DNA from 4 places in the uncultured Paraglaciecola sp. genome. Region 3 is predicted to be linked to each of the others. Evidence: predicted binding sites of a transcription regulator. Region 3 holds the regulator's gene; each other region holds the start of a gene.
What was found. The regulator ArgR, encoded in region 3, controls arginine synthesis, uptake and breakdown. The targets are predictions, from matches to a motif close to ANTGAATANNTATTCANT.

Region 1: a site for ArgR is predicted at 5,577-5,594, ahead of Q0Y52_RS14300 (aspartate aminotransferase family protein). Genes of this name have one in related genera too.
Region 2: a site for ArgR is predicted at 5,718-5,735, ahead of Q0Y52_RS06745 (OadG family protein). Genes of this name have one in related genera too.
Region 4: a site for ArgR is predicted at 2,554-2,571, ahead of Q0Y52_RS19155 (citrate synthase). Genes of this name have one in related genera too.

Annotation. Positions count from the first base shown of each region.
Region 1 covers NZ_CALSOK010000014.1:147,635-155,845, reverse strand. The annotation lists gene Q0Y52_RS14340 (DamX protein) at 1-181, shown strand, start outside; gene Q0Y52_RS14335 (Dam family site-specific DNA-(adenine-N6)-methyltransferase) at 243-1,088, shown strand; gene Q0Y52_RS14330 (hypothetical protein) at 1,095-1,397, opposite strand; gene Q0Y52_RS14325 (TorF family putative porin) at 1,557-2,198, opposite strand; gene rpe (ribulose-phosphate 3-epimerase) at 2,510-3,181, shown strand; gene trpS (tryptophan--tRNA ligase) at 3,221-4,225, shown strand; gene Q0Y52_RS14310 (aminodeoxychorismate/anthranilate synthase component II) at 4,250-4,879, shown strand; gene Q0Y52_RS14305 (hypothetical protein) at 5,127-5,363, shown strand; gene Q0Y52_RS14300 (aspartate aminotransferase family protein) at 5,727-6,947, shown strand; gene astA (arginine N-succinyltransferase) at 6,958-7,992, shown strand; gene astD (succinylglutamate-semialdehyde dehydrogenase) at 7,995-8,211, shown strand, end outside.
Region 2 covers NZ_CALSOK010000008.1:83,827-92,037, forward strand. The annotation lists gene Q0Y52_RS06710 (DUF938 domain-containing protein) at 1-155, shown strand, start outside; gene Q0Y52_RS06715 (GNAT family N-acetyltransferase) at 185-1,348, opposite strand; gene alaS (alanine--tRNA ligase) at 1,966-4,563, shown strand; gene csrA (carbon storage regulator CsrA) at 4,731-4,946, shown strand; tRNA gene Q0Y52_RS06730 (tRNA-Ser) at 5,257-5,346, shown strand; tRNA gene Q0Y52_RS06735 (tRNA-Arg) at 5,370-5,446, shown strand; tRNA gene Q0Y52_RS06740 (tRNA-Arg) at 5,500-5,576, shown strand; gene Q0Y52_RS06745 (OadG family protein) at 5,852-6,118, shown strand; gene oadA (sodium-extruding oxaloacetate decarboxylase subunit alpha) at 6,144-7,934, shown strand; gene Q0Y52_RS06755 (sodium ion-translocating decarboxylase subunit beta) at 7,944-8,211, shown strand, end outside.
Region 3 covers NZ_CALSOK010000014.1:26,586-34,796, forward strand. The annotation lists partial or broken gene rpsS (30S ribosomal protein S19) at 13-298, shown strand; partial or broken gene rplV (50S ribosomal protein L22) at 300-626, shown strand; partial or broken gene rpsC (30S ribosomal protein S3) at 643-1,341, shown strand; gene rplP (50S ribosomal protein L16) at 1,344-1,757, shown strand; partial or broken gene rpmC (50S ribosomal protein L29) at 1,757-1,952, shown strand; gene rpsQ (30S ribosomal protein S17) at 1,952-2,203, shown strand; gene Q0Y52_RS13710 (hypothetical protein) at 2,665-3,000, opposite strand; gene Q0Y52_RS13715 (S41 family peptidase) at 3,045-4,652, opposite strand; gene Q0Y52_RS13720 (paraquat-inducible protein A) at 4,805-5,377, opposite strand; gene argR (transcriptional regulator ArgR) at 5,380-5,844, opposite strand; gene mdh (malate dehydrogenase) at 6,064-6,999, shown strand; partial or broken gene Q0Y52_RS19575 (DUF2726 domain-containing protein) at 7,076-7,695, opposite strand; gene Q0Y52_RS13750 (hypothetical protein) at 7,838-8,211, opposite strand, start outside.
Region 4 covers NZ_CALSOK010000025.1:31,121-39,331, reverse strand. The annotation lists gene Q0Y52_RS19680 (SEL1-like repeat protein) at 572-721, shown strand; gene Q0Y52_RS19160 (hypothetical protein) at 718-945, shown strand; gene Q0Y52_RS19155 (citrate synthase) at 1,174-2,454, opposite strand; gene sdhC (succinate dehydrogenase, cytochrome b556 subunit) at 2,940-3,314, shown strand; gene sdhD (succinate dehydrogenase, hydrophobic membrane anchor protein) at 3,308-3,655, shown strand; gene sdhA (succinate dehydrogenase flavoprotein subunit) at 3,656-5,425, shown strand; gene Q0Y52_RS19135 (succinate dehydrogenase iron-sulfur subunit) at 5,437-6,147, shown strand; gene Q0Y52_RS19130 (2-oxoglutarate dehydrogenase E1 component) at 6,219-8,211, shown strand, end outside.

The DNA.
Region 1 (8,211 bases), 120 kb from region 3:
GTTATATAAAACCCAACGTTATAATGTAGATTGGTTTGTATTACTAAAAAACCAACATTTTTCCTCAATAGAAGCTGCCAGAGTAGAAATAATCAATTTGGCAGATGCAGTATTAAAAAACACACCTTTTGTTAAGAGTATTGAGCAAGTCAAACAAGAAATAAGCGTCTCTGAGCCTTAAGCTATTTGTTGTTTTTGTTCAGTACCGTTACAATTCGGCTCCATAAGCTTAGGGCTCCAACTTGGTTGACACATTGGCAGTAACGAAAGATAAAAAAAATAGAGCCTTTTTGAAATGGGCAGGCGGTAAGTACAAACTTATCGAAGTCATAAACGCTAAACTTCCACAAGCGAAAAAGCTCATTGAGCCATTTGTTGGTGCAGGCTCGGTATTTCTCAATACCGATTATTCTAAATATGTGCTTAATGATATTAATCCTGATCTAATTAATTTATACAATATCGTAAAACACCAATCTACTGATTACATAACAGACAGTGCCAAGCTGTTTACTTCAGACTATAACGAAGAAAAACGTTATTACCAGATGAGATTAGAGTTTAATAATAGTGAGGACATCTATGAACGGGCGGTGTACTTTCTTTACTTAAATAGGCATGGCTACAATGGGTTATGCCGTTATAACAATAACGGAAAATTTAATGTGCCTTTTGGCAGGTACAAAGCGCCCTATTTCCCAGAAAAAGAGCTAGTGTACTTTGCAGAGAAATCCCAACTAGCAACATTTACATGTGAATCATTTGAAAAGGTTTTCGCAAAGGCACGAAAAGGCTCAGTAATATATTGCGACCCTCCTTATGCACCCATTAGTAAAACAGCTATGTTCAATAGTTATGCTACTGGTGGATTTACTTTGGATAACCAAATTAAACTTGCATCATTGGCCCGGCGCACAGGTTACGATCGCAATATTCCAGTGTTGGTTAGCAATCACGATACTGAATTTACAAGAGATATTTATCAAGGTGCTGAGCTGACTAAACTTCAGGTCAGTCGTTTTATCAGTCGAAATGGTAATACTAGATTAAAAGTAGCTGAACTATTAGCACTCTATCAAGTAGGCTAACTGGGGCTAGGCCTCAAGATTTCCTGAGCGTGACAATAACTCAAGTAAATCAATAAAATGGAATTGGTAAGAGCTAGAGCGTCCTGAAAACCATTGCGACCAACTCACGCCTTGGGACTGTTCTGTAGCGCATCTATTTACAGGATGACTAACAGGTAGCTGCTGATCTAGGACAACATTGTCTAGATCTCCACAAAACATACTTTTGCTGTCCAATGAGACCTGAGAAAAACTCAACATAGCTACCGCAGCTATACCACTTAACGTCATTCCGCACAGGGTTAACAACGATTTTGACTTCCTGTTCATAATGATGTCCGCCTAATCATACTTGGTTATATTATACCTGTAATCCACCAAGCGACAACTGCACTTCACCTGAAATGTTCGGCACTCCATCGTTAACCTATGGATGTAAAAAAGGCGCATTAAATGCGCCTTTTAAAAAACTAACTCATTAAACCAAGACTAAAGCTCGAATGATTTACTAAGTGAGAAATACATGGCTTCGTCATCATCAAGATCAGAACCACTGAAGATTACGCCTACACCCACATCGAAACCACCAACTTCAGTACCGTATGCTACTTCAAAGTATTCACCTGAAAAATCATCTCCCCAAGAACCAAAAGTACCAGAGATACCATTATGCTCTATTGTAACACCGGTAAATGTATAATCTGCTTCTGAAATACCTAAATCTGCGTCATCATCTTGAGTACCAATACTATACTCTAAACTGAACATGCCGAAACCAGCACTGAGGTTCAATTCATTGTAGGCACTATCAAAATCTCCGGTGTACTGGTAGGTTGTTACACCAGCACCAAGAGACAAACCACTATCGAGTTCAATACCATAACCAGCATAAAAGTCGATTTCTAGTCCGTCATCTACATCTGCAGCCCAAGTACCTAGATAAAAACCTCCGTTTTCGTAATCCAGACCGGCACTTGCCGAGCCACTACCTATTTGTTGGATACCACGAAAGTGATACTCAGAAACAAAACCAACGTTTGCGCTAACACTACCTTCTGCTGACGCGATTTGACTGGCACTAGATGCAATTAAAACGGCGGTGGCCATAGCAGTAATTTTTAAAGTTTTCATGTGTGTACTCCGATTGTGTTTTCAGTAATTAAATTAAGTTTTGTGACAGATTATTTTTGTTTTATTTACTGAATAACGCAAATCTGATGCCTAAATTTTCCCAACCAAACACCACTTAATAAAAATCACTTATCCTATTGTTTTCATTAATAATTATTTAAAAAAGAAGATGTTTTGCAAGACACTCCCACAGCATTTGAATACTTCTAATGCACCATAAAAGGACAATGTGTCAACATTGGTGCAAAGAGGAGCCTTTTGTCTATTTAGATTTTTCTGTAAAGTAACGTCTTTTGCTGGCAAGGAAATTGATGAAACCGTATTTAATAGCCCCGTCTATCTTATCCGCCAACTTTACCAAGTTAGGTGAAGAAGTAGACAACGTGCTCAGTGCTGGCGCAGATGTCGTTCACTTTGACGTCATGGACAACCATTATGTGCCAAATTTGACTATTGGCCCGTTAGTTTGCAAAGCGTTACGTAAACACGGGGTCACCGCGGATATCGATGTTCATCTTATGGTGCAACCAGTGGACGATATGATAAAACAGTTTGCTGATGCTGGGGCAAGCTATATCAGCTTTCACCCTGAAGCATCAATGCATGTGGATAGAAGTTTACAACTGATTATCGATTCTGGTTGTCAGCCAGGTTTGGTTTTTAACCCCGCTACTCCACTACAACATCTTGATCATGTGATGCATAAATTACATCATATTTTGCTAATGTCTGTTAACCCTGGCTTTGGAGGTCAATTTTTTATCCAAAATAGCTTAAACAAGCTAAAACAAGCTCGCGCATTAATTGATCAATCAGGTTTCGATATTCGATTAGAAATTGACGGCGGCGTAAAAATCGATAATATTCGCGCCATTGCAGAAGCAGGTGCCGATATGTTTGTAGCAGGCTCGGCTATTTTTGGCCATGGGGATTATCAAGCAGTGATTAACCAAATGCGCTCAGAACTTGCTTTAGTTAATTAACCTTTCTTTCAACACTATTTATAAGTAGAACCGATTAACATGACAAAACCAATTGTACTAAGCGGCTGCCAGCCTTCAGGCCAACTCAGTATTGGCAATTATATGGGTGCACTTCGTCAGTGGGTCAATATGCAAGAGGATCATGACTGTTTATATATGTTGGTTGATTTGCATGCGATAACCGTAAGGCAAGATCCTAAAGTCCTGCATCAAGCCTGCTTAGATGGGTTAGCGCTATATATAGCGTGTGGGATTGACCCCGCTAAAAGTATTGTTTTTATGCAGTCTCATGTACCAGAACATGCCCAATTAGCTTGGTTGATGAATTGTTATACCCAGATGGGTGAGCTCAATCGCATGACTCAGTTTAAAGATAAGTCAGCGAAAAACACGTCTAATATCAATGCTGGCTTGTATTCATACCCGGTATTAATGGCTGCAGACATTTTGTTATATCAAGCCAACCAGGTACCTGTAGGCGATGACCAGAAACAACACCTAGAGTTGGCTAGAGATATTGCCTCACGCTTCAATAATGTTTATGGCAACATTTTTAGCATACCCGAACCTTATATCCCCGAATTTGGTGCTCGAGTGATGAGTTTGCAAGACCCAACAAAAAAGATGTCTAAGTCAGACGATAATATTAATAATTTTATTGGCCTATTAGAAGATCCAAAAAAGATTACTAAGAAAATTAAGCGTGCAGTCACAGACTCGGACGACCAAGCACGCATTTACTTTGATACTAAAGAGAAACCTGGTGTATCGAATTTATTAAGCCTATTATCATGTGCCACGGGTTCCTCAATAGAAAAACTGGTACCTAGTTATGAAGATAAAATGTACGGTCATTTAAAATCAGATGTGGCCGATGCAATAGTTGCCTTACTAGAGCCTATTCAGCAAAAGTATCACGCGCTGAGGGGCGATCAAACTGAGCTTAATAAAATAATGCGTGAAGGATCAGAAAAAGCCAGCCAACGTGCAGCCTTTACCTTAGCTAAAGCATACGAAGCGGTAGGTTTTGTTAAACGCCCTTAGATTAATCACTGGTTAAAATAAGCAATGCTTCTGTTGATTGACAACTATGATTCATTTACTTACAACTTAGCTCGCTATTTTGAAGAGTTGGGACAAGAGGTAGTGGTGTTGCGCAATGATGAAATCTGTTGCGCCGAAATAGATTCCTTGAGCCCCAATTTTTTGGTTTTTTCTCCTGGTCCTTGTACACCGAATAGTTCAGGAATAACAATAGAAGCAATAAAAGTATTCGCTGGTGTCATCCCAATGTTAGGTGTCTGTTTAGGGCATCAAGCAATAGGGCAGGTATTTGGTGCTAAGGTCATTAATGCAAAACAAATCCTTCATGGAAAAACATCAAAAATTTACCATTCCCACTCCTCTTTGTTTAAAGACGTTTCGATGCCGTTTGTCGCCACGCGTTATCATTCATTGGTGTTAGATGGAGCGAGTATCCCTGAGGGCTTTAAGATAACCGCATGGTGCTGTGATAATGACAACGGCAAGAATGACGCGTTAAGCCAAGGTGGGATAGAAAATAGAGAAGTAATGGCTATCGAACATAACACTCTGCCAATTTTTGGTGTGCAATTTCATCCAGAATCTTTATTAACCGAATTTGGTCATCGTATACTCAACAATTTTCTTACAACAAAAACATCTCCAGAGCGCTGATGTAGCAGTGTGGAAATTGCGTTATATTGATGTAAGATAAATGATGACTTTAATCGTTATTGCACATGAATAAATACATTTAAAAAATCAAGTATTTGGAAGGAAGCCTTAGCAACGGCTATTTCCTGCAAACAAATAGCTTCTGTGGTTGGCGTCCGTCAAAGCTATATTTCAAGCTTTTTGAGATCGTGCTGCGAGAAGCATAATTAGAACTCTCAGTGAAAAAAAATATGAAGAGCATTCTGCTTTGATCGGAATCACTCCATCTGGTCAATTTCTCAACCATCTAATCGATAAATTCGTATTAAACATTATTGCCGACTTAATTGATAAAATATTTATGCAGAGGGTCGTTATCGCTAATGCAATATCTGAAGTGGCTCATAATGAGCCTAGCTTATCTCCCCTCGCTTTAGTATTAATACAAGGCAAAACCCATGCACAATATCGTATGTTAAAAAGGCATAAGCTGGTCAATTTATAGAAGCCTAAAGATTTCATACGCACACTGCGTATGCCAACAGGCTCCTTAGAATTACTTAAAAAAACAGATATGCAAACACTTGATTTAAGTATGGATAACGATTAATTTTTTTAAGCATATTCATGCAACACCGCTAAAATAGTTGAAAACGCCAATACCGGCATCCAGTATTGGCGTTACTTGATACTGACGGTGAATACTAAATTGCCAGCGACTTAATAGTTATTCACTTTTCATGCAAAACTAGATGCATCCCTTTAAAAATGGCGCTTTGCTTTCAACATGCATAAAGACAAGTGTCAAACCTTCTGCCATACTACTGCTCTTTTTTAAATCAAGATATGACACTAGTAAGGCAATATTATGAATGTAACTCGCGACATATTTAATGAAGTAATGGTTCCTAATTACAACCCAGCAGCAATCATTCCGGTAAAAGGATTAGGCTCTCGTTTGTGGGATCAAGCAGGCACCGAATACATCGATTTTGCTGGGGGTATTGCAGTCAATGTTTTGGGCCATTGCCATCCTGAACTCGTATCCGCATTGACTGAGCAAGGCCAAAAACTGTGGCATTTGAGTAACGTTCTAACCAACGAGCCGGCGCTTCGCTTAGCCAAAAAACTAACCGATGCCACTTTTTGCGAAAAAGTCTATTTTGCCAATTCTGGTGCTGAAGCCAACGAAGCAGCATTAAAATTAGCCCGTCGTTTTGCCCTTGACCACTTTGACGAGCAGAAAGATCAAATTATCTCCTTTAAACAAGGCTTCCATGGCCGGACCTTCTTTACTGTTACTGTCGGTGGACAAACCGCTTATTCCGATGGCTTTGGTCCTAAACCAGGTGGTATCGAGCACGTAGATTATAATGACTTAGCCAGTTTTGAAGCATTGATATCCGACAGAACCTGTGCGGTTATGATGGAGCCATTGCAAGGTGAAGGCGGCATAATCAGTCCCACTATTGATTTTGTAAAAGGAGTACGTGCTTTGTGTGACAAACACAACACCCTGCTTATCTTTGATGAAGTGCAATCCGGTGTTGGTCGTACTGGGGAGCTTTTTGCCTACATGGGTCTTGAGGTAATACCAGACATACTCACAACCGCTAAAGCACTTGGTGGTGGTTTCCCAATTGGCGCCATGTTAACAACCACAGAAATTGCCAAACATTTAAAGGTAGGTACTCACGGAAGTACGTATGGCGGCAACCCACTAGGTTGTGCAATAGCAGAAAGAGTCTTGGATATTGTTAATACGCCAGAAGTGTTGAATGGGGTAAAACATAAAGAACAGCTTTTCCGTAAGGGATTAGAAGCCATCAATAATCAATACCACTGTTTCTCAGAAATTCGCGGTAAAGGTCTTTTGTTGGGAGCAGCATTAAATGAAAAATTTTCTGGTCGTGCTAAAGAATTTTTAGTTGCCGCCGCTGAAGAGCATTTAATGTGCTTGATTGCAGGTGCTAATGTAGTGCGTTTTGCTCCATCACTTATTATACCTGATGAGGATATTCAAGAAGGGTTGGTTCGTTTCGAACGAGCAGTGGCAAAAGTAGCCGGCGCCGACGTCTCCTTTAAGTGAGTAATCGAATATGAAAATTATTCGCCCCATCCATCCGGATGATTATTCATCACTAAATGAAATTGCCCAAGAATCTGGGGTAGGTTTTACTTCGTTACCAGTAAATGAAATTTTGCTTAGAAGTAAAATAGGCAAGTCAGTTCAAGCTTTTGCAAAAGAGGTAATCAAGCCAGCAGATGAAAGTTATCTGTTTGTGATGCAAGACCAAGAGACACAAGAAGTTGTGGGTACAAGCGGCATTGTAGCCGGTGTTGGTTTGGACGATGCATTTTATCATTACCATCTAAGTAAGGTAGTGCATGCATCCCGTGAGCTTAAAATTTATAACAATGTCGATATTCTTACCTTGTGTAACGATTACACTGGTGTCTCTGAAATATGCACATTATTTTTGCGGCAAGGTGCTAGAGAGGGCTTAAACGGGAGATTATTATCCAAGATTCGTTTTCTCTTTATGATGGAGCACAGAAACCGTTTTGCTGAAACTATTATCGCCGAAATGCGCGGAATTAATGACGAAAACGGTCAATCACCTTTTTGGCAATGGTTAGAAGAGCATTTCTTTTCGATGGACTTCCCTACAGCTGACTATCTCACTGGAATTGGTCAAAAACAGTTCATCGCTGAGCTTATGCCAAAATATCCAATTTATGTAAGCTTGCTAAGCAAACAAGCCCAAGCAGTGATTGGCCAAGTACATGAAAAAACCAAACCCGCATTACAACTTCTTGAACATGAGGGATTCAGTTGTAGAGGTTATGTAGATATTTTCGATGCGGGTCCCACCGTTGAAGCAAACTTAATACACATCCGAAGTGCCCAAGCTAGTATAAAAATGCAGATTAAGGTGACTGATGAAGTTAATGATAATCAACAAAACTTTTTTATAATCAATACTAAAGTACAAGATTTTCGTGGCGTGTGTGCGCCACTCTTTATCGATGTTAATACTGAACATGCCACTATTGGTCAACAAGCCGCTGATGCACTCGGTGTAAGCGATGGCGACAACATTCGCTTTGCTCCTACTCATTTCAGGACATAATCATGAATAAGCATACACATTTTATCACAGGCAACTGGTTAGCTGGCGAAGGTCACGATATACAATCAGTTGATCCTGCAAAGAAAAAAATAATTTGGCAAGCTAAATCAGCATCCCAAGAACAAGTTGATGCTGCCGTCAAAGCTGCCCGGTTGGCTTTTATTGCTTGGAGCAAGCTCACTTTTGAAGAACGATTGGTTTATGTCAAAAAATTTGCCG
Region 2 (8,211 bases), on a different contig from region 3:
GTGAGTCAAACAAAGCTTTTGATCAACACCTAGCACAGCAAGGGTGCGGTGGTATTCGTGACATTAATGAATTAACCCTTTGGGCTAAACCTTTGTTTCTTCTTGAGACCGTCGTAATGCCAGCAAATAACTTTATGCTAGTCTGGCAAAAATAATAAATGCTTTGATATCAGGTTAAGTTTAGTTAGTCTTGTGTTTGTTTAAAAGGTAATAGCTTTTCGGCATTATTTTTATATTGTGTGATTTGAGTGTTTTCTTCATCTATAAATCGCTCAACGGCCTCGTGAAACGCCAACTCTGTAAGTGAATGGTTTGAATAACAATAAATAGGTTCAAAGCCCCTTAATATTTTATGTTCTCCCTGCGTGCCCGGGTTAAATTTAGCGATGTTTCTTTCAATGCAAAATTCAATACCTTGGTAGTAACAACATTCAAAATGTAAGTTATCTATATCTTCTAAAGCCCCCCAGTATCGACCACAAAGTTGATTTTTATCAAATACAAATAAAGCGCTAGCAATAGGTGTATTGTCTTTTAAAGCAATGACTAGCATTAAGTTCTGATGTAAATTTCTAAAAATTTTCTGGAAAAAGTCTTCGGTTAAGTAACCATCATGACCACTACGTTTTAGATACGTTTGTTTGTAACAATCATAAAAAAAACGCATGTTCTTTTCAGTCAAACCTTCCCCATACAACCTAACAACTTTTATACCTTCAGTTGTAATTTTAATGCGCTCTTTCCTAACATTCTTTCTTTTGCGCGAATTAAAATGTGTCAAATAATCATCAAACGACGAATATTGACGATTGAACCATTCAAATTGAACGGCTTTACGTTGTATTTGGTGATGCTCATGCAGTGTTTGGCTAATATCTTGCTCCACAAATAACCAATGCATGGAAGACATGCCAAACAACGTTAATTGATTGGTGATTTCTTGGCATAGAATGGGTATCAGTTGCTGTCTATCTATTGTAGCGTTGAGCATTAACCTTGCTCCAGTCACAGGCGTAAAAGGTATGGCGGCCACTAATTTAGGGTAATAGTTAACGCCATATTGCCGATAAGTGTTTGCCCAAGCAAAATCAAATACATATTCGCCGTAACTATGTGTTTTTTTGTATAAAGGTAAAATGCCAACAGGATCAGAATTTTGATAGATTACTAAGTGGAAAGGCTGCCACCCAGATTTTCCACCTACCGAGCCAGAGGTTTCTAGGGCATGCAAAAAAGGATATTGGCAAAATGGACTATTGCCATTAGCTAAATTGTCCCAAACTGTTTGACCCACTTGTTCAATTGAGGTGCTAAATTTGAAAGTATATTCTGTGCTATATATTGACAATGTTGGGTCTAATTCTTTGCTGAATTTATCTTCCTAATATGGCAGAAAATGAAGTTAAGATCATTAAATATACCATCACTAGCTGGCTTGCGGGGCGAGATTATAATCAATGCAAAATTCTCAAAGAACTCTTGTTACGTGAACTTGAGCGTCATCTGTGCGTCGAATGAATAGATACAATTAATCAGAATATTCTGTAAAATAATGTGAGATTTTAAGCGTTTTTGATGTGAGGTCAAACGAGCAAACGCACAGGCGAACCAAAAATACGTCATGAATTGAAAAAATATCAGAATTTTCTGAAATTATGGCTGCAGCAATGAGTGAACTTAATATCAATTGGTTTGAATTAGCTGCAAAGTGTTTGAAAAAATATGGAGGTACGCCTGCTGCAGCTGGGTAAAAAAACAGAAATAACCACAATCTTTATATTATCTTAGTTTTACCCATGAACAAATTTGCTATGCTATTGAGCCGTGAAAAGATTAACTCTCTTAAGTGTAAACACTAACCTTAACAAAAGTTCTCTAAACTGATATCTTTGGCGACATTCGCAGTTTTTATGTTGTTTTGGGCATATTTGAACTCCATTAATCATTAATATTTCAGGATTGTAAATGAGTAAAACAACCGCCGAGATCCGGTGTGCATTTTTAGATTTTTTTGCCGCAAGAGGACATCAAAAAGTATCCAGTTCATCTTTAGTTCCTACAAACGATCCGACGCTTTTGTTTACAAATGCGGGTATGAATCAGTTTAAAGATGTGTTTTTAGGTACAGAAACCCGAAGTTATGATAGGGCGACATCTTCTCAACGCTGTGTGCGAGCAGGTGGTAAACATAATGACCTCGAGAATGTAGGTTATACCGCTCGTCATCATACTTTTTTCGAAATGTTAGGTAATTTTAGTTTTGGTGATTATTTTAAAGCTGATGCTATTCAATATGCCTGGGATTTTTTGACTAAAGAATTAAAACTATCTAAAGATAAATTGTTAGTCACTATTTATCACGATGATGAAGAAGCCTTTGATATCTGGGCAAACAAAATAGGTATTTCAGAAGACAAAATTATTCGTATTAGTACTTCAGATAATTTTTGGTCTATGGGCGATACTGGCCCTTGTGGTCCTTGTTCAGAAATTTTCTATGATCACGGAGAACATATCTGGGGCGGACCTCCGGGAACCCCAGAAGAAGATGGTGATAGGTTTATTGAAATCTGGAATCTGGTATTTATGCAGTTTAATCGTCAAAGTGATGGAACCATGCAGCCATTACCAAAGCCTTCCATTGATACGGGTATGGGTTTAGAGCGCATATCAGCTATTTTACAAAATGTGCATAGTAATTATGAAATTGATATTTTTCAAAATTTAATTGATGCCGCTGCTAATATTATTGGAACACAGGACAAACAAGACAAATCTTTACGTGTTATTGCAGATCATATTCGCTCTTGTTGTTTCTTAATTTGTGACGGTATTATTCCCTCAAATGAAGGCAGAGGGTATGTTTTAAGACGTATTATTCGCAGGGCAATCAGACATGGTAATAAGCTTGGTGCCAGTGATGTTTTTTTCTATCGTTTGGTAGAGGCATTGGAGTCGCAAATGGCTGAAGCTTACCCAGAGCTAACTACGAATCGCTTACTTATAGAAAAAGTATTAAAAACTGAAGAAGAACAATTTTCTCGAACCCTTGAACGTGGCATGAGTATCCTTAACGATGCACTTGAGCAGCTGTCATCTGATGTAGTGCCAGGCGAATTAGTATTTAAGCTTTACGATACATATGGTTTCCCTGCGGACTTAACCAATGATGTGGCCCGTGAAAAAGAACTTCGTATTGACGAAGAAGGTTTTCAAGTCGCTATGAATGCCCAGCGTAAACGCGCGCAACAAGCTAGCCAATTTGATACAGATTATAATGAGCGACTAAAGTCTAATTGTGTTTCTGAATTTACCGGTTATGATCAAAAAGGCGAGCAAGCTAGAGTTATTGAGTTGTTTGTTGACGGTCATGAAGTAGAACAATTAAGTAAAGGTGATGAGGGTATTATTGTTCTTGATAAGAGCCCTTTTTATGCTGAATCAGGTGGTCAAATTGGAGATTCTGGCGAAATTAAAACTGCTAATGGCAGCTTTAAAGTCAGAGACACGGTTAAGTTGGGTAATGCAATTGCTCACATGGGGACGGCTTATTCAGACTTTAAACTGGGTGATATTGTGCAAGCTGAGTTTGATCTTGAGCGCCGTGAAGCTATAAAATTAAATCACAGTGCCACGCATCTTATGCATGCTGCTTTAAAACAAGTCTTGGGCGAGCATGTAAACCAGAAAGGTTCACTGGTGTCGGACGAGCGTTTTCGTTTTGATTTTTCACATTTTGAAGCTGTTACCAATGAGGAACTTAAAAGTGTTGAAAAGTTAGTTAATGAGCACATTCGTTCCAACCACTGCCTTGATACCAAATTAATGAATTTGGACGAAGCAAAGTCTGCAGGTGCAATGGCGTTATTTGGTGAAAAGTACTCAGAAGATGTTCGCGTAGTATCTATGGGAGGATTTTCAATGGAACTTTGTGGTGGTACGCATGTTAATAGAACTGGCGATATTGGATTCTTTAAGATTCTTTCAGAAAGCGGTATTGCGGCAGGTGTCAGAAGATTAGAGGCGGTTACTGGGAGAAAAGCGTTAGATGCAGTTCAAAGTCAATCGCAGCAAATAAGTCAAATTGCTAGTCTATTAAAAATAGATCCTCAAGGCTTAACTGGTCGTATAGAACATGTACTTGATCAGAATAAAATAATAGAGAAAGAATTAGAAAAGCTTAAACGACAAATAGCCAATAGTGCTGCTACAGATGTGTTGTCGGAGTTATATGAAATCAAAGGTGTGAAAGTGCTCTGTACAGTATTAAAGGGTGTTGAGGCAAAAGCTCTTAGAGCTATGGTCGATGATTTCAAAAACCAGTTAGGTAGCGCAATAATTATTTTAGGCATAGCTGAACAAAGTAAAGTAAGCTTAATAGTCGGTGTGACCAAGGACTTAGTGTCTAGGGTTAAGGCAGGGGAATTGGTCAACTTTGTTGCTCAACAAGTTGGTGGTAAAGGAGGAGGTCGCCCTGATATGGCTCAGGCTGGCGGAACCCAACCGCAAAACTTAGACTCAGCCATTAATTCAGTGCAAGATTGGTTACAAGAAAAGTTATAAATAATATAAGAAAAAGTAGAAATTAAAAGATAAGAATTTTTCGGTTGTTTTTTGTGGTGACAACAAAAATAGGGAAAAACCGACTGGGTAAATCTAATGGCTATGCTGCTGATTTACACTAATTTTAGTGAGGGAACAGTAATTTTAACGGATAAAGGAGCAATATAATGCTAATTTTAACTCGTCGTGTTGGTGAAACCCTAATGGTCGGTGATGATGTCACAGTGACAGTATTAGGTGTAAAAGGAAATCAGGTAAGAATTGGTGTAAATGCGCCTAAGGAAATATCTGTGCATCGTGAAGAAATTTACATGCGTATCCAAGCTGAAAAGAATGTTCAACTTGCTGCCCATGAAAATGTAGAAAGTACTGACGAAAACTAGTCGGTTTTGGACATAAAAAAAGCTGGGTAACCAGCTTTTTTTATGTCTGGTTTTTAGCTTAGATTAATCTGTGACATTGTTCATATCTGACAAATAATAAGCACTTAATCAATAATCGTTTAAAATGCCAGCAAGCCATCATTAACTTCATAAAAAGTGTTTGACATACTCATGTGGATCGGTAAAATCCTGCTCCTCATTTAGGAGAGGTTAATCTTAAGTCAAGGGCCTTAAAGCTTGTGGTGAAGGTAGTTAATCTGGATTAGTCGAATAGGCTACCATCCTATTATGTGTAAAAGATTCAAGTTCCGGAGAGGTGGGTGAGTGGCTGAAACCAGTTCCCTGCTAAGGAACCGTACGTTTATTCGTACCGAGGGTTCGAATCCCTCCCTCTCCGCCATTGGGTTTTATTATAACAGTATTGCGCGTGTAGCTCAGCTGGATAGAGTACCTGGCTACGAACCAGGCGGTCGGAGGTTCGACTCCTTCCACGCGCACCATCACTTTCTATATTGTGTTAGAAGATTGAATATACTTTACGCAAACAGTGTATGCGCGTGTAGCTCAGCTGGATAGAGTACCTGGCTACGAACCAGGCGGTCGGAGGTTCGAATCCTTCCACGCGCACCACACATTAAAGTCTACAGATTTATTTGTAGGCTTTTTTATTTTTAGAAGATTACTTTTGTCGTTAATGTTTAGCTAATTGGATTAAACTATTTTATTGGCTTGTAAATTTCTATGTAAGTCGCTTGTTAATTATTTTGCATATTTGGGTAAATATTCACTATATCCGAATATTTTCTTATTCTTTATGCACTTTTCCTCTTGTTGTTTTGTTGTGTTTTATCAAGCTGCATGATACTTATCACTTATTGAGATTTCATTATTGAGATAACGTTTGTATGCAACCTGAAGTCGCAAATGCTCTTGCTGAAGCCGCTAATTTATTATTAGTTGGAATGGTAGTGGTGTTTTTGTTTTTATCAACGCTAATTGGTGCAATTACTCTTATTGCTTGGATAAACAAATTTTTTCCTGATGAGTCGCTAAAGACTATACAAAACCAAACAGCCCCTAGTCACAGCTCTTTTATCAATAACCAAGGCGTGTCACCAAAAGTGGTAGCTGCAATAAGTACAGCTATCACTGAGCATAGAAAGTCACACTAATTTAATATTTTAAGGAAGTATCACCATGCGTAAACCATTAGCAATTACAGATGTTGTATTGCGTGACGCTCACCAATCATTGTTTGCGACCAGAATGCGTCTGGAAGACATGTTACCTATTGCAAGTAAATTAGATGATATTGGCTATTGGTCTCTAGAAACTTGGGGTGGGGCAACGTTTGATGCTTGTATTCGCTATCTGGGAGAAGATCCATGGGAGCGTATTCGTCAGCTTAAAAAGGCCATGCCTAAAACTAAGCAACAAATGCTGTTGCGTGGCCAGAATCTTCTAGGTTATCGCCACTATGCCGATGATGTGGTTGAAAAGTTTGTGGAGCGAGCCCACGCGAATGGCGTTGATGTTTTCCGCATATTTGATGCGATGAACGATATTCGTAATCTACAAACTGCCGTTAAGGCGGCCATTAAACAAGGTGCACATGCTCAAGGAACCATGTCTTACACTGTGTCACCTGTTCATTCCTTGCAAACGTGGTTAGATATGGCCAACGAATTACAAGATATGGGCGTGCATTCAATTTGTATAAAAGATATGGCTGGTTTACTCAAACCTTACGAATGCGAAGAGTTAGTGACGAGATTAAAAGAATCTATCGATGTGCCTATTGCCATGCATTGTCATGCAACAACTGGCTTGAGCACAGCTACCTACCAAAAAGCGATTGATGCGGGTATTGACATAATAGATACGTCTATTTCCTCAATGAGTATGACTTATGGTCATACGGCGACAGAAACTATCGTGTCAATTGTCGAAGGTACTGAGCGTGATACGGGGTTGGCATTACCCGCTTTTACTGAGATTGCTAGTTACTTTCGTGATGTGCGTAAAAAGTATGCACAGTTCGAAGGCAGTCTTAAAGGTGTTGACGCACGTATTTTAATAGCACAGGTTCCTGGTGGCATGTTGACTAACATGGAAAGCCAATTAAAAGAGCAGGGTGCTGAAGATAAAATGGATGAGGTGCTTCTTGAAATTCCAAAAGTAAGAGAAGATCTTGGTTTTATTCCTTTGGTAACACCGACGTCTCAGATTGTCGGCACTCAGTCTGTTATTAACGTAATCACAGGTGAGCGTTACAAAAGCATCAGTAAAGAAACCGCAGGTGTTCTTAAAGGTGAATATGGTGCGACTGCTGCACCCGTTAACAGAAAATTGCAACTACGTGTATTAGACGGTAAAGATGCCATTACATGTCGCCCAGCAGATTTAATAGAAGACGAGCTGGTTGCGCTTACCAGCGAACTTAAAAATATTGCCAAAAAAGAATCTATCCAAACAGCAGATGATTTGGTCGATGACGTGTTGACTTATGCGTTATTTCCACAAATTGGCTTAAAGTTTCTTAAAAATAGAAATAACCCTGATGCATTCGAGCCTGCACCTGTTGAAACATCACCAGTTGTCACAAATACCGTGGTCTCACCTAAATCACAAACCCCTGGCGCGGTGGCATATTCTGTTCGTGTTGACGGTCAAATATTTGAGGTCGAGGTTGCTCAAAGTGGTGAATTAACAAATGTGCAAGCGGCGCCTCATTTTTTACCTGAGCCACAAGCAAATAGAGCACCTTCTGAGTCAGGCCAAGCATTAAACTCACCATTGACAGGAAACATTTTTAAAGTGTTGGTCAAAAACGGTGATGTAGTCAATTCAGGTGACGTAGTTATCATCATGGAAGCTATGAAAATGGAAACAGAAATTCGAGCATCTATATCTGGTGTGGTATCCAATATCTCAACTAAAGAAGGTGATGTTGTGCAAACGGGTCAATCTTTATTGTTCATAGGATAAGAAATACACATGGGAAAGCTCGAATTATTATGGCAAAGCACCTCTCTGGCTCACTTCGAGTTAGGTCAGGTGATCATGATGAGCGTTGGCGCATTACTACTCTACCTAGCTATTGTTAAGAAGTTTGAACCTTTATTGTTGCTACCAATTGGTTTTGGTGCCGTTTTAACCAATATTCCGTTGGCTGGGTTTAGTGATCCAGGTGGATTACTTTACCTTATTTATGATGTGGGTATAGGCACAGGAGTCTTCCCTTTGCTTATTTTTATGGGGGTGG
Region 3 (8,211 bases):
CGAGGATTCACCATGCCACGTTCTCTCAAGAAGGGTCCATTTATTGACCTACACTTGCTGAAGAAGGTAGAGGCTGCAGTGGAAAAGAGCGAGCAAAAAACCAATTAAGACTTGGTCTCGCCGTTCTATGATCATCCCAGATATGATTGGGTTGACCATTGCGGTCCATAACGGTCGCCAGCACGTCCCTGTATTTGTCAGTGACGAAATGGTCGGCCATAAGTTGGGCGAATTTGCTCCAACGCGTACTTACCGCGGCCATGTCGCGGATAAGAAAGCCAAGACGATAAGGAATTAATATGGAAGCATTAGCTAAACATCGTCTTGCTCGTACCTCTGCTCAAAAGGCACGCTTGGTAGCAGATCAAATTCGCGGTTTACACGTTGAAAAGGCGCTTGAGTTTTAACTTACAGCCCTAAGAAAAGCTGCCGATCTAGTCAAGAAAGTACTAGAGTCAGCGATTGCGAACGCAGAGCATAACGACGGTGCTGATATCGACGAGTTAACTGTAGCTAAAATCTTTGTTGACGAAGGTCCAACTATGAAGCGTATCAAGACACGAGCCAAAGGCCGTGCTGATCGTATATTTAAGCGTAGCAGTCACATTACTGTGGTTGTGTGCTGATAACTAGGAGTAGATAATGGGACAGAAGGTACATCCTACAGGTATACGCCTGGGTATCAGCAAACCATGGACATCTACCTGGTACGCTAATACTGCAGATTATGCAGATAACTTGTTTAATGATCATCAGGTACGTCAGTATTTGACCAAACAGTTAAAAAGCGCTTCACTTTCTAAAATCGTTATCGAACGTCCAGCAAAAGCATTCGTGTGACTATTCACACTGCTCGTCCTGGTGTTGTTATCGGTAAGAAAGGTGAAGACGTAGAGAAGCTTCGTAATCACGTATCTAAGTTAGCCGGTGTGCCAGCTCAGATCAACATTGCTGAAGTACGTAAGCCAGAGTTAGATGGACAGCTTGTTGCTGATAGTATTTCTAGCCAGCTTGAGCGTCGTGTTATGTTTCGTCGCGCTATGAAGCGTGCGGTACAAAATGCAATGCGATTAGGTGCTAAAGGTATCAAAGTTCAAGTAAGCGGTCGTTTAGGCGGCGCTGAAATTGCGCGTGCCGAATGGTATCGTGAAGGTCGTGTTCCATTGCACACTTTCCGTGCTGATATCGACTATGCAACGTCAGAAGCTGACTACTTACGGTATCATTGGCGTTAAAGTATGGATCTTCAAAGGTGAAGTATTAGGTGGATTGCCACTTACTCACGAGCAGCCAGCTGCCGCACCTAAGAAGAAAGGCCGTCACGCTAAGCGTGAGGGCTAATCATGTTACAACCTAAACGTACGAAGTTTCGTAAAATGCATAAAGGTCGTAACCGTGGTTATGCTATCGCTGGTGACAGTGTAAGTTTCGGAACTTACGGTCTTAAATCCGTAGGCCGTGGTCGCATGACTGCGCGCCAAATCGAAGCAGCTCGTCGTGCTATGACACGTGCCGTTAAACGTCAAGGTAAAATTTGGATACGAGTTTTCCCTGACAAGCCAATTACTGAGAAGCCTCTAGAAGTGCGTCAAGGTAAAGGTAAAGGTAACGTTGAATACTGGGTATGCCAAATTCAACCGGGTCGTGTGTTATATGAAATGGAAGGTGTTCCAGAAGAAGTAGCACGTGAAGCGTTTGCATTGGCTGCGTCCAAATTGCCCTTTAAAACAACCTTTGTAACTCGGACGGTGATGTAATGAATGCCACAGAACTGAAAGAAAAAAGCGTAGAAGAGTTGAACGCAGAGCTACTTAAGTCTTGCTTCGTGAACAATTTAACTTGCGTATGCAAGCGAGTCACTGGTCAGCTTGAAAAAACTGACGGTCTTCGTAAAGTACGTCGCAGCTATCGCGCGTGTTAAAACCATTCTGACTGAAAAGGCTGCTGCATAATGACTGAACAAACTAGTCGTACAGTACAAGGTCGTGTGGTCAGCAACAATATGGAGAAATCCATCACTGTTGTAGTAGAACGTAAAGTGAAGCACCCAATCTATGGGAAATTCATCAAGCGCACTACTAAGCTACACGCACATGACGAGACTAACCAATGTAACGAAGGCGACGTAGTCACAATACGCGAATGTCGTCCTTTGTCTAAGTCCAAAAACTGGATGTTAGTAGACGTTATTACTAAAGCGTAATTGTTTTAGTAAACAAAATTGAAAAGGCGCTAACCGCAATGTTAGCGCCTTTTTCTTTTGCATCTTTAACCTAGGTCCAGCTTAAACAAGACGCATAAAGCATTCTGTTTAGTTGTTTTGCAATGCTGATGATGCTTGCAAGATATTTCTTCCTCAGTGGAACATAATGACTCGAAGCTAATGCCTAAAAACTTTAATGCGATGCCATCATGACATCTGTCATAAATTTCCTAATTTCACAATTTGAACAATCACTATCGTAAACATGCATCACTTGAGTAAAAACAGATGCACAATCAACATAATTACCCTCAAACCTTTAACAGTCATGCTAAGTGTCTGTGTCAATGTGCTCTTACTTCAGATAACTTGAGGATAATCCTAGGGATTGAATTAATAGCTTTTAACGTTATTCGATAAAGGGACTTTCTAGGTATATTCTTTTTTTTTACTAACTAAAGTCATTGTGGTTTGCAGTTCAGGAGACTCATCATTTTTATATGGCCACTTTGGTTGTGTTGTAAATAACACTGGCCGTTTTTGATGAGTAAGGAAAATGTATCAGCCGGTTTTATATCCCTGCCATCTAATAAAATTCTTTGGTTGTTGCTGTGCTGACTACGATCAACAATTATCGTACTGTTTTGAGTGAATACGTTATCTGCGAGTTTTATTGGGTGGCTATTAATCAGGCTGCCTATGGCTTGTTCTAATATACTACGAATTTCAGGTGATGAGTATTCAAGCAATGCGGGGCGTGACTCATGCGCCTGGATCGTTTTACAGTTAGTGAACATTATTGTCGCCATGACTAAAACACTCTTAACTTTGTTTATTTTCATCATGCAGTTGGCTCGCTAATAGGCGTCAAAATCCTTATCGATTCTAAAAGGGTATTGGGTGTCTGAATGGCAATACCGGGGCCTTGGATGTTTGCTGCCTTTATCGTTACTTTACCGGCAGGTTTATTTTGGATTGGGCATGAGCCAGTTTCTGCATAACTGATTGCCGATGCTAGTAATGATTCGTCTACGTTGCCAAGGATTTGGGTGAAATTGTCCGCTGCTCTACAACCCGGTAATTCGTCATCAAATATTGGGCTGGTGACTGGACTAAATCCTTCTGAATACTCCCCAAAATCTTTTGCGTTAACGCCTTGAAATTGAATGGTGAAGTAGGTCGTACTGCAGTTATCTGTGGCATAAAACCCAAAAGGCTTGCCGCATGTAGTATCGCCGATTAATACCACTTCAACATCAATGCCTCTAAGTCCATTTATCACCGCCTCGCTAGCTGAACAGGTATTGTCTGTTGCCAGAATAAACACTCGGGTCAAATCTACAGAAGGTAACGTATTATTTGTAAACTGATTGGTAGACCAATCGATTTCTCTAGTGTAGAAAGGTGTGGGCTGTAATGTGTCGCCAGTGACAGGGTTTTTATTAGGATATTTTTCATTGAATTGTAATGTTTCAAACGTTTGGTTATTGGTTTGTGCGCTGCCAGCCACCATGTACGCGACTTGTGAGGCCATCGCAAGTAAACCACCGCCGTTGTAACGCAGATCGATAACCAGTTCAGTAATACCTTGGTCAACAAATTGCTGAAACCCATCAATCAATTCCTGTTGTCCTGTGCGGATGAATGAATTGAACTGCATATAGCCCATCCGGCCTATATCTGTGTCTATAACTTTAACGTTTTGTACGGTTTGTAATTCAATATTTTGTGAAGTTAAGGTGCTCTCTAAGACGTCTTTTTTAGTTTCATCTGAAAATACAAAGTTAAAGGTTTGACCCGGATCAGATGGGAACAACGCCGCATTAATTTGGTCGATGTCGACCTGGTCGCTGGTGTTCACAAAGTCAATATTATCAATTTTTTTCAATTCGTAACCTCTAAGAACGCCGGCGATGGCAGCAGGGGAGTCCGGCTCTGTAAAACGCACAATCAAACGCCGTGGGGAACTTGAACTCACAAATTCCCAGCTGATGCCATACCCAGAAGCAACCCCGCTTTGTGTTCGTTGGTTGTGGTCTTCGGTCGATTGGGAAAAATGGAAGTTATCCTTAAACGATCCTGATGCTGTGCGTTCATCGGTTTTCAGCTGGCTAAAATAATTAGCCACAGAAAATGCTGCAGGGTTGTTATCATCTATCTCGTTGAACCAAAGGTAAGTATCGTTAGTCCAAGAGCGAAGCCACATCTTTTCATGCATGCTAGTACCTTGAGAGTCCAAAAAGGTATCGCCGTTGCTATCTGGGCCTGTTCTTGGGACGGCACAAAGATCTTTATAAACTGAATCGTTAGAGAATTGCCCAGCTATCCAATTTGGTTCTTCAATACTGGGTATGGGCGGAGAACTTGGTGTCTGCGAACCACTCCCCCCGCAAGCAAAAAGTGTAAAGCTAATAACTATAATGAGTACTGACAATATTTGTTGATTCATAATGATTCTTCTGCTATGAGAAAAGTTTAATACCCGTTAGATTTTGTTTAGGATCATTTAAGCAGACGTTAAGTGCTCACTAGTATAACTTAAGGCAGGTCATGGTCAAGATTAGTTTCATTTTTAAGACTGTAACTTAAAAGTCTTAGTTTTTAAGTTACAGGCTTACGTTTAATTGCAGAGCTTGCTATCTGGGTGCCAATCAACGACGACAAGCAGTAAGCGGTAAAGTAATAAAACCCCTCCCCAGCAGCAGATAAAGTTTGAGTACTGATATCTAAAGCAATCTTAAATCCAAACACGCTAAATTGTTCAGAAGTAATGGTTTCTGCGTGGTTGGTAGACATAATTGCTAGGAAAATGGCAATGACAAACACATCCGCCATTGACCATTTACCTATGGCCCCCACAAAGTTGATGAGTCTTTTTTCAATTTGTAGTGATTGAGTCAAGTAGGCAACACAAACCAGTATTGTTTTTAATAGTGGAATACACACTGAAAATACGAATATCAGTGCTGCGACTAGCAATCTTTGGTCTTCCCATAGTTCGCTAATGGTGGCCATAATCGACAATTCTTTATCTATTAAGGATGAGGTAAGGCTTGAACCGCTAAGATTGGCCGCCATTTCCATATTAAAGGAAAACATACTCAGCAATATGCCAGGGAAAAATAGCCCTAATGCGAATATATTAAAGGCAAAGCCAATATGTTTTTTATACATTTTCAAACGTTTTCAAATAATGCTTCGACTCGTTTGCGAGTTTCTTCGATATTACTAACATCGGCGGGTGCAATAAATATTGTGTCATCGCCAGCAATAGTGCCTAACACGCCATCTTTTTTGCCTAAAGAGTCTAATAATCGAGCAATTAACTGGGCTGCGCCTGGACTGGTGCGAATAATCACCATTACATTGTTATGTACAATATCTAATACAAGTTGTTTGAGGGGACTTTTTGCTGTGGGCATACCTAATTCAGGAGGCAAGCAATAAACCATATCTCCCCATGCGTTACGAGTACGAACCGCGCCAAATTTACTTAACATACGGGAGACTTTGGACTGACTGATATTATCTAATTGCTGCAATTTTAGTGCTTCAACTATATCGCCTTGCGATCCAAAACTTTCTGTTTTTAGGATGTCTTTAAATGCTTTAATCAGTATGTCTTGTTTAGTGGTTGCCATAAAGCACTCGATAATGGAGTTGGTAGTTGTATTTTGCCGTATTGTATAGGTTTAAGCAATTTGCCTGCAAAAACAATGATGACGAATATATGATAAATCATAGCTAGCTATTAAATCGAGCAAGACCCTAGTATAATAATATGTTCTTGAAATCTTATATATTACATCCATGTTAGCTTTGATTATTGCAAAGCAGAACGCTTTTCACAGGAGAGAATCATGAAAATAGCCGTATTAGGTGCAGCCGGTGGTATCGGTCAAGCGTTATCATTATTATTAAAAGTTCAACTGCCAGCAGGCTCTGAGCTATCTTTGTATGATGTTGCTCCAGTGGTTCCTGGTGTCGCGGTGGATTTAAGCCACATCCCCACCGATGTAACAGTACAAGGTTACGGAAAAGATAATTTAGCTGATGCTTTAACCGGTTGTGACATTGTGTTGATACCAGCAGGTGTGCCTCGTAAGCCAGGTATGGATCGTTCTGATCTGTTTAACATCAATGCGGGTATCGTTAAAAATTTAGTTGATGCTATTGCTGATAATTGTCCTGAGGCTTGTACCTGTATCATTACTAATCCAGTGAATACGACTGTTGCCATTGCAGCACAAGCGTTAAAAGCCAAAGGTGTTTACAACAAAAATAAATTGTTTGGTGTGACCACTTTAGATGTTATCCGTTCAGAAACCTTTGTCGGTAATTTAAAAGGATTAAACCCAGCTAACTTGCATGTTCCCGTTATTGGTGGACATTCTGGTACTACTATTTTACCTCTTTTGTCACAAGTTAAAGGGGTAGAGTTTACGGATCAAGAAGTAGCAAGTTTAACGACTCGTATCCAAAATGCAGGTACTGAAGTAGTTGAAGCTAAAGCGGGTGGCGGGTCAGCAACATTATCTATGGGCCATGCTGCTGCAAGGTTCTGTTTGTCTTTGGTTGATGCTATGCGCGGCGAAAACGTTGTGGAATACACTTACGTTGAAACCAATAGTGAAGACGCTGAGTTTTTTGCTCACCCAGTACGTTTAGGTAAAAATGGTGTAGAAGAAATTTTATCTTACGGTGAGTTGAGTGAATTTGAAGAAAATGCTAAGAACGCAATGCTAGACGGCTTACGAAGTGATATCGCTATGGGTGTTAATTTCGTCAAAGGTTAGGTTTATAATCGCTTAAGTAAGCGCTTATAAAAAAGCCCCTCAGAGGTATACCTCAAGGGGCTTTTTTTAGATGATTTTACGCAGCTGCGATGGGGCGACTGGTGACCGTTTTATTCGTTTGGATCGGTCTTGTGGGTTTGGCTTGTCTGGCAAACGCGGGCATTAACTTACCGCCATTTTGAGGTGTAGGCGCGATTAGTCGCTTAATCTTAGACTTAGGTAATTTAGCTTGAATACATTCTCTAATATCCTGTGGTTTATAGCCAGAACGCACTTTTATTCTAACATGGGGAATATGTGCCGCATCAAGGGCGCCACTTAAATAAAATTCACGCTGAGCTTTCTAGCCATCTTTACCACTGCTGTGGACTAGATCAATCGCAATAATAGGTGACATATCGTCTTTGGAACAAAGCACAAAATCAAGATGTTTGCTGCCTGCTCGCGAAGGTGCATTTTTACTGGTTTTCTTATCTGTGCTTTGATGAATAGTTAAAATATCGCCCATCTTCACTCTGCATAAGATTCGAAATTCATTTCCTACCGCTTCTTCGATAAGTCCGAAAAACGTACGTTCAACGGGTGTAAACAAGTTACCTTTTTTTTAAAAGGAAATGCTAAACCTGGTTCATGCAGTTTCATCGCGCCTACAGCTACCATGATCAGTAACATCATCAATACAATCGCTAGTTCCATGATATCTCCAAAAGCCAATGTCAGAAAATTGACTAAGTGTTAGTCTTTTCTTGAATAGGCAAAAAAAGTGCCAACGGCGTGATATCAATGAGACTTTTGAATTAGAGCTTTAGAAAATATTAGATTAACTTGAGGTATATCGTTAATCAGCAGATTTTATTAAGATATCGATCTGACTTCCTTGACCGTCCTTAGATATCACTACTACTTTTTGACCATTAGAATATTGAAGCACAATACGGCCTTTAAGCATTTTTTCATCTTCGGCTTGCCCTAGTTTTTCGATATAAAACGCCTTTGCAGTTTGTTGATCACTGACAGCAAAATAAGACATACTGGCAGGTAGTTCTTCCGCAAATAATTGGCAGAACTTGGCATTAGGGTATAGTGGCAATGTATAAAAAACTTCTGGACAGTTTTGTGTACTAATATTCGTTTCAGGTTGTTGTTCTTGCGCCTGTGACAATCCGCTAGACGACAGTGACAATAATATAGACACTTTTAAGATTAATTTTA
Region 4 (8,211 bases), on a different contig from region 3:
ATTAGGTGGGTAGAAGCCTTACACACCTAGATTGAGAAGAAGAATATTTCTTTTTATTGGGTGAGACTATCAAGGCGTGTTTTAGTAGAATAATGGCTCTGGCCATACTGGGTAGTCGTCGTTGGTCTATGTGTTGTTTGAATGGCTGCAGCATATGTTTACTGCCCAAAGTCTTGTTCAAACTCTGTGGTGAGTCATTGCTCAGTATTGATACCTAGTTGCTCTAGAATAGTACTGTGATGTTGCGCTATATGGCCTGTTTTATTCTCTTGAATACATCAGCCAGTACAATCCACTCTTTCATATCAATCATCAATCATCAATCAATCAATCAATCAATCTCTAAGCGATACCTTTGGGCATGTTTTGACTGTGATTGCCTAAAGAACTCATGATTATTCTGTGTGCTCAACGTTGATAAGAAAGTCAATGCGGTTTTAGATACTTGTGGATTGATGTTTCATACGTAGTATTCATTTTACCGTGAATATCAATATATGTGTGGTGATACAGCAAGTGGTATTTTAATGGGACTTACCTTAAGTAAGATTATCAGCAGGCTTTTAATTGGCTGCATCAAGCAGCAACCGCAAAGTCCGCAGAGTCTGCTTATTTGCTGGCACAATTTTATGCACAGGGCATTGGCATGGATCGCGACCCAAAGCAGGCCTTGTATTTTTATGAAATGGCCGCCGCAAGGAGATATCAAAGGCCTATTTGACCACCGCAGCGTTATATTGGCAGCAATTTACGCAAGCCGAGCAACCGCAAAGTGAATGGCTGGCGAAGAGTTATCTTTGGGCAAAAGCCGCCTTTATCGCGTTGAGTGATAAGAACAACAAAAAGCTAGCACAGCAGTTGTTATTAAAAATTAAAACAGAAATGCCCCCTGTCTGGCAAGATGAACTTGATGAAAAGGTAAAACAACATCTGGCAAAGCCTTAGAGTGAAATATCGCAGACTTTAAGTTGACCACGACCCTTTTAATTTTCCTATATGAGACATTATCAGTTCTTAATGTTGTGATTGTTATAACCACAAATACCCATCAAAAATAATCAAGTGTGGTTTATTGATAAGTAAATCAATATGGAGCCTGCACAGAAGCAGGCTTTTATTTTATGCAAAAAAAAGCGAACATTTAAGTTCGCTTTTTTAAAAATAAATAAAATATTATTTATCTATTTTATTATATGAACGTTGAGCTTCACCCGTATACAACTGGCGAGGACGACCAATTTTTTGTCCTGGTTGGCTTAACATTTCATGCCAATGTGATGCCCATCCAACTGTACGTGCCAAGGCAAAAATACAGGTAAACATATTGGTTGGAATACCAATCGCTTTTAAGACAATACCCGAGTAGAAATCTACATTCGGGAACAGTTTTTTCTCTGCGAAGTAGGGGTCACTCAAAGCAATACGTTCAAGCTCCATTGCTACATTCAGTAATGGATCATCGATATTAAGCTCAGCGAGTACTTCATGGCAACTTTCACGCATCACAGTGGCACGTGGATCGAAGTTTTTATAAACTCGGTGACCAAAGCCCATTAAGCGGAATGGGTCAGCCTTATCTTTAGCCCTAGCAATAAACTCAGGAATACGATCAACTGTGCCTATTTCTTCAAGCATGTTTAAACAAGCTTCGTTGGCACCACCGTGAGCGGGTCCCCATAAAGAGGCAACACCCGCAGCAATACAAGCATAAGGGTTAGCACCTGAAGAGCCAGCCAAACGCACCGTAGAGGTTGATGCATTTTGTTCGTGGTCAGCATGCAATATAAATATTCTATCAACTGCCTTAGCCACTGCAGGGCTAATTTTGTAGTCTTCAGCAGGTACAGAGAACATCATATTTAAGAAGTTTTCTGCATAGCTCAATGAGTTTTTAGGATGAACAAATGGCTGGCCAATGTTGTATTTGTAACACATGGCTACCAAAGTAGGCATTTTAGCGACTAAACGATACGCGCTACGTAATCTTTGCTCAGGATCGTTAATGTCCAAATCATCATGGTAAAAAGATGCCATAGCACCCACAGTGCCACATAACATGGCCATAGGATGGGCGTCCCTTCTAAATCCTCTAAAAAAGTTATGTAATTGGTCATGAACTAAAGTGTGGCGGGTCATGATGTCTTTAAATTCTTTGTATTCTTCAGAAGTAGGGGTTTTATCATGCAAGAGCATGTAAACCACTTCAATATAATCTGAATCTCGGGCTAATTCTTCAATGGAATAACCTCTGTGTAACAGAATACCTTTGGCACCATCAATGTAAGTAATCGATGATTCACATGAGCCAGTTGCCATAAATCCGGGGTCATAGGTGAAATACCCATTAGCACCTAGAGACCGTATGTCTATTACATCGTAGCCTGCAGTGCCTGACAAAATCGGAAGTTCGATTTCTTTGTCACCCGCTTTTAAAATGGCTTTGTTATCTGCCATACACTGTTCTCCTCAGAATCGTTTTGTGTTCGATAAACAGCCTATTTGCTGTTTACTGGGGGGGAAATTGCGGCTATTGGAACTTAAATTGACTTATGATGTCAATTTTAATGCATTTCCGCTCAATAAATATCAATTATTGTATACGCTAATCTTCACCTTTTTGGCTCCTCCAATGCAAATAAAATTTTGGAATAGCTTGGTTATGTTTCGTATAGCTATACATCAACCTGCAATTATCGAAGATAACCACACTTAATACTTATAACTCTAAATAAGGAACAATAATTGTATTTATTTGAATGGCTGGATATACTTCGCGGGCACATTACATATGATATAGGAAAGATTATTCATACTTAACTTTTCTTTAACAAAGTAGTAACAACTTAGGGAAAAGAAATTGAATTTCAGCAAAATTTGACATGTGAAATGTTATAAGCCGAAATGTTTTAATTGCCTACGGGTATATAAGAGTGATAAACGTGAAAAAACAAAGACCAGTTAACCTACAACTCAATACTATTAGTTTTCCTCCTGCAGCTATTACCTCCATTCTTCATCGTATTACAGGCGTTGCATTGTTTTTTGCAATGATGTTTGTGATCTGGGCTTGGGCTATGTCTGTATCATCACCTGAGGGTTATGCTCTCGTTCAAGAACAAATGGCTGGTCCTCTAGGTAAGTTTGTTGCCATAGGCACCATTTCTGCCTTGACGTACCATGTGTTAGGCGGTGTGCGTCACATGATAATGGATATGGGTTATTGGGAAGAACTACAATCCGGTGATATAAGCGCTAAAGCGATTATAGCCGCATGGATCATCTTAACAATCTTAGTAGGAGTTGTATTATGGTAACGGGTCAAGCAAGTTTAAAACGTAACGGTGTACAAGATTACGTCACTACTCGTGCTACCGCTTTGATTATGACTGCATTTTCTTTGTTTATGGGGTGGTATTTTATCGCTACTCCAGACATCACTTATGCAGTATGGAACGAATTGTTCTCTGGTCTAGCGATGAAAGTCTTCACGTTTATTACATTGGTTTCGATTATGTTTCACATCCGCATTGGTATGTGGCAGGTCTTAACCGATTATGTTAAAGCACCAGGTTTGCGTGCGTTTATTCAATTTATTATCAACCTGACAGCCTCTATTTATGTGGTAGTTGGTTTATTCGTTTTGTGGGGTGTGTAAATGAGTCTTCCTGTTCATGAATTTGATGCAGTTGTCATCGGTGCTGGTGGCGCGGGTATGCGCGCAGCTCTACAAATTACCGAATCGGGCAAGTCGTGTGCCCTTTTATCGAAAGTTTTTCCTACACGTTCACATACAGTATCGGCTCAGGGTGGAATAACGGTTGCTCTGGGTAATGCCCATGAAGATAACTGGGAATGGCATATGTACGATACGGTCAAGGGCTCTGATTATATCGGTGACCAAGATGCAATCGAGTACATGTGTAAAACAGGTCCAGAAGCCATTATTGAAATGGAAAATATGGGACTGCCTTTTTCTCGCTTTGAAAATGGTAAAATTTATCAACGTCCTTTTGGTGGCCAATCTCAAAACTTCGGTGGTGAGCAAGGCGCTCGTACTGCGGCCGCAGCAGACAGAACAGGTCACGCATTGTTACATTTGCTTTACCAACAAAATGTTAAAAACAAGACCAAAATTTTCAGCGAGTGGTATGCGCTTGACTTAGTCAAAAACCAAGACGGTGATGTGGTTGGATGTACTGCCATTGATATCGAATCTGGTGAAGTGGTTTATTTCAAGTCTAAAGCGGTAGTACTGGCAACAGGTGGTGCAGGGCGTATTTATGCTTCGACCACTAATGCACATATTAATACTGGTGACGGTTTAGGTATGGCACTTCGTGCGGGCGTGCCTATGCAAGATATGGAAATGTGGCAGTTTCACCCAACAGGTATTGCAGGAGCAGGTACCTTGGTCACTGAAGGATGTCGTGGCGAAGGTGGATATCTTCTTAATAAAGACGGTGAACGTTTTATGGAGCGTTACGCACCCAATGCTAAAGATTTAGCTGGCCGTGACGTAGTGGCTCGCTCAATGATGACAGAAATTCGTGAAGGTCGCGGCTTTGATGGTCCACAAGGTCCACATTGTAAGTTGAAGCTCGATCACTTGGGCAAAGATGTACTTGAGTCTCGTTTGCCTGGTATCTTAGAATTATCTCGTACTTTCGCTCATGTCGATCCAATTAAAGAGCCCATCCCGGTGATCCCAACCTGTCACTACATGATGGGTGGTATACCCACCAATGTAGATGGGCAAGCACTCGGTATGGATGCAAACGGTGTAACCTCACCTATTAAAGGCTTATTTGCTTGTGGCGAAATTGCTTGCGTATCTGTTCACGGTGCCAACAGACTTGGTGGCAATTCATTATTAGATTTAGTGGTATTTGGTCGTGCAACCGGATTGCATCTTGGTAAAGCAATTGACGGCATCGATGCCCGTGAAGCGTCAAATGATGATGTTGATGCGGCAATGGTGCGCTTTAACCGTTGGGAAAACTCAGAGGTAGGTAAAGGCGAAGATCCTGTTCAAATCAAGAAAGATTTGCAGCAATGCATGCAATTAAACTTCTCAGTATTTCGCGAAGGTGATTCAATGGCATCAGGCTTGAAAGAGCTTGGCGATATCCGTGAAAGATTAGACAATGCACGCTTAGATGACAAGAGTAGCGATTTCAACACTATGCGTATCGAGTGCCTTGAATTAGATAACTTGATGGAAACGGCTTACACCACAGCTGTCGCCTCTAATTTTAGAACGGAAAGTCGTGGAGCTCATAGTCGTTTTGATTTCCCCGATAGAGATGACAAAAATTGGTTGTGTCATTCTGTTTACTTACCTGAAACAAAATCAATGATGAAACGTGAAGTGAATATGTCACCAACATTGCGTGAAGCCTTCCCACCAAAAGCAAGAACGTACTAGGAGCAACAACCATGCAATTAAATCTTTCCGTTTACCGTTATAACCCCGATGTTGATAACGCTCCTCGTATGCAAGACTATCAGTTGGAGGTCGCAGAAGGCCAAGACATGATGGTTTTAGACGCATTGATAGCATTAAAAGAAAAAGATCCTACATTATCATTTCGTCGCTCATGCCGTGAAGGAGTATGTGGCTCTGACGGTGTTAATATGAACGGTAAAAATGGTTTAGCGTGTATTACGCCGATTTCAGCACTTAAAGGGTCTAAAATAGTGGTGCGTCCATTACCAGGATTACCAGTGGTGCGTGATTTAGTAACCGATATGACGCAATTTTACACTCAGTATGAAAAAATTAAGCCGTTTCTTATTAACGATGATAAGCAACCTCCAGCTCGTGAATTTTTGCAGTCGCCTGAAGAAAGAGAGAAGCTAGACGGTTTGTACGAATGTATTTTATGTGCATGTTGTTCAAGCTCTTGCCCATCTTTCTGGTGGAACCCAGACAAGTTTATCGGTCCTGCAGGTTTGTTGCATGCTTATCGCTTTTTAGCCGATAGCCGGGACACAGCTACAGATGAGCGTTTAAATGGTTTAGACGATGCATTTAGTGTCTTCAGATGCCATGGCATCATGAACTGTGTCAGTGTTTGTCCTAAAGGGTTAAACCCTACTAAAGCGATTGGTCATATTAAATCTATGCTGCTCAAACGAGCAGTTTAGGTTTTACTTAGAAAAAAACCGTGTGCTGATGTACACATAATTGCAAGTCTGATTAAAACCAAGGGACGCTAATGCAACAAAGCGTGATGAAAGCATGGTGGGATTCTTCTCACATGGCTGGTGGCAACGCTGCTTATATAGAACAAATGTATGAAGCCTTTTTAGATGATCCTCAAAGTGTATCTGATGAATGGCGAGGCATTTTTGAAACCTTACCCAAGATTGATGGGGTAGAAGTTGAGACCAAACATAGTCTTGTTCGTGATCAATTTCGTACTTTAGCCGCGCTTGGCCCTGCTTCTCGTGCAGGCGCTGGTTCGTCTCAGTCAAATACAAGTGGCGGTGATGAAAAGCAGGTTAAAGTTTTGCAGTTGATAAATGCCTTTCGATTCAGAGGCCATCAACATGCTAACCTTGACCCTCTTGGGCTGTGGAAACAGACAAGAGTGAGAGACTTGGAACTGTCTCACCATAACCTTTCCGAAAAAGATTTTGATACCACATATAACGTAGGCTCTTATTCTGTAGGTAAAGAATCGATGCCTTTAGGCCAGTTATTTGACTCCCTGAACCACACTTATTGTGGATCTGTCGGTACTGAATACATGCACATTACCGATACGGATCAAAAACGCTGGTTACAACACCGTATCGAGTCTGTCCAAGCTAAGCCTGAAATTTCTCGAGACGAAAAAATTAGTCTCCTTAAGGGGTTAGTGGCCGCAGATGGTATGGAAAAATACCTAGGTGCCAAATTCCCCGGTGCGAAACGCTTTTCTCTTGAAGGTGGTGATGCATTAGTGCCTATGCTGAAAAGTTTGATCAGTCATGCAGGCAGTAATGGGGCTAAAGAAGTGGTTATCGGTATGGCGCACAGAGGTAGAATTAATACCTTAGTGAATGTGTTGGGAAAAAACCCATCTGTGCTGTTTGATGAATTCTCTGGTAAACATGATGACTCTTTAGGTGCCGGTGATGTTAAGTATCATGCTGGTTATTCTTCTGATTTTGCTACACCAGGTGGCAATTTGCATTTAGCGTTGGCATTTAACCCATCTCACCTTGAAATTGTAAACCCTGTGGTTATTGGCTCTGTTCGTGCGCGTTTAGACAGACGAGGCTGTACCGACGGCTCGTTAGTGTTGCCAATTACCATTCATGGCGATGCCGCTATCGCGGGTCAAGGTGTGGTACAAGAAACTTTTAACATGTCGCAAACACGTGGTTTCCAAGTGGGCGGTACCGTTCGTATTGTTATCAATAATCAGGTGGGTTTTACCACGTCTAAAATTGAAGACACACGTTCAACCCAATATTGTACTGATATTGCTAAAATGGTTCAGGCGCCAATCTTTCATGTGAATGCAGATGACCCTGAAGCGGTATTGTTTGTGACTAAACTGGCGCTAGATTATCGCAATCAATTTAAACGTGACGTTGTCATTGATTTAGTTTGTTATAGACGTCACGGCCACAACGAAGCAGATGAGCCGAATGCGACTCAGCCTTTGATGTACCAAAAAATCAAGATACACCCTGTTCCTCGTAAAATTTACGCTGACCAACTGATTGCTCAAGGCGTTATAGCAGCGCACGAAGTTGAAAAACTGGTCAGTGATTACCGCGCAGCACTCGATCATGGTGCCTGTGTGGTCGAAGAATGGCGTCCGATGACTGAGCATTCAGTAGATTGGTCTCCGTATCTTGGACATGATTGGGACGTGAAATATGACAGCGCCATCAGTGTCGAAAAAATAAAAGAATTAGGCCAGAAACTTTGTACTTTTCCTGCCGAACATAAGCTGCAATCACGTGTTGCAAAGCTGTATAAAGACCGAGTGGCTATGGTTAATGGCGAGAAACCACTCGATTGGGGAATGGCAGAAAACTTAGGTTACGCGCACATTGTAGACGGTGGCAACCATATCCGTATGACGGGCCAAGACTCAGGCCGTGGTACTTTCTTCCATCGTCATGCAGTATTGCACAGCCAAACTGACGGCGCTGATTACATGCCGTTAGCTAATTTACATGCCGAACAAGGCAAAATGGAAATATATGATT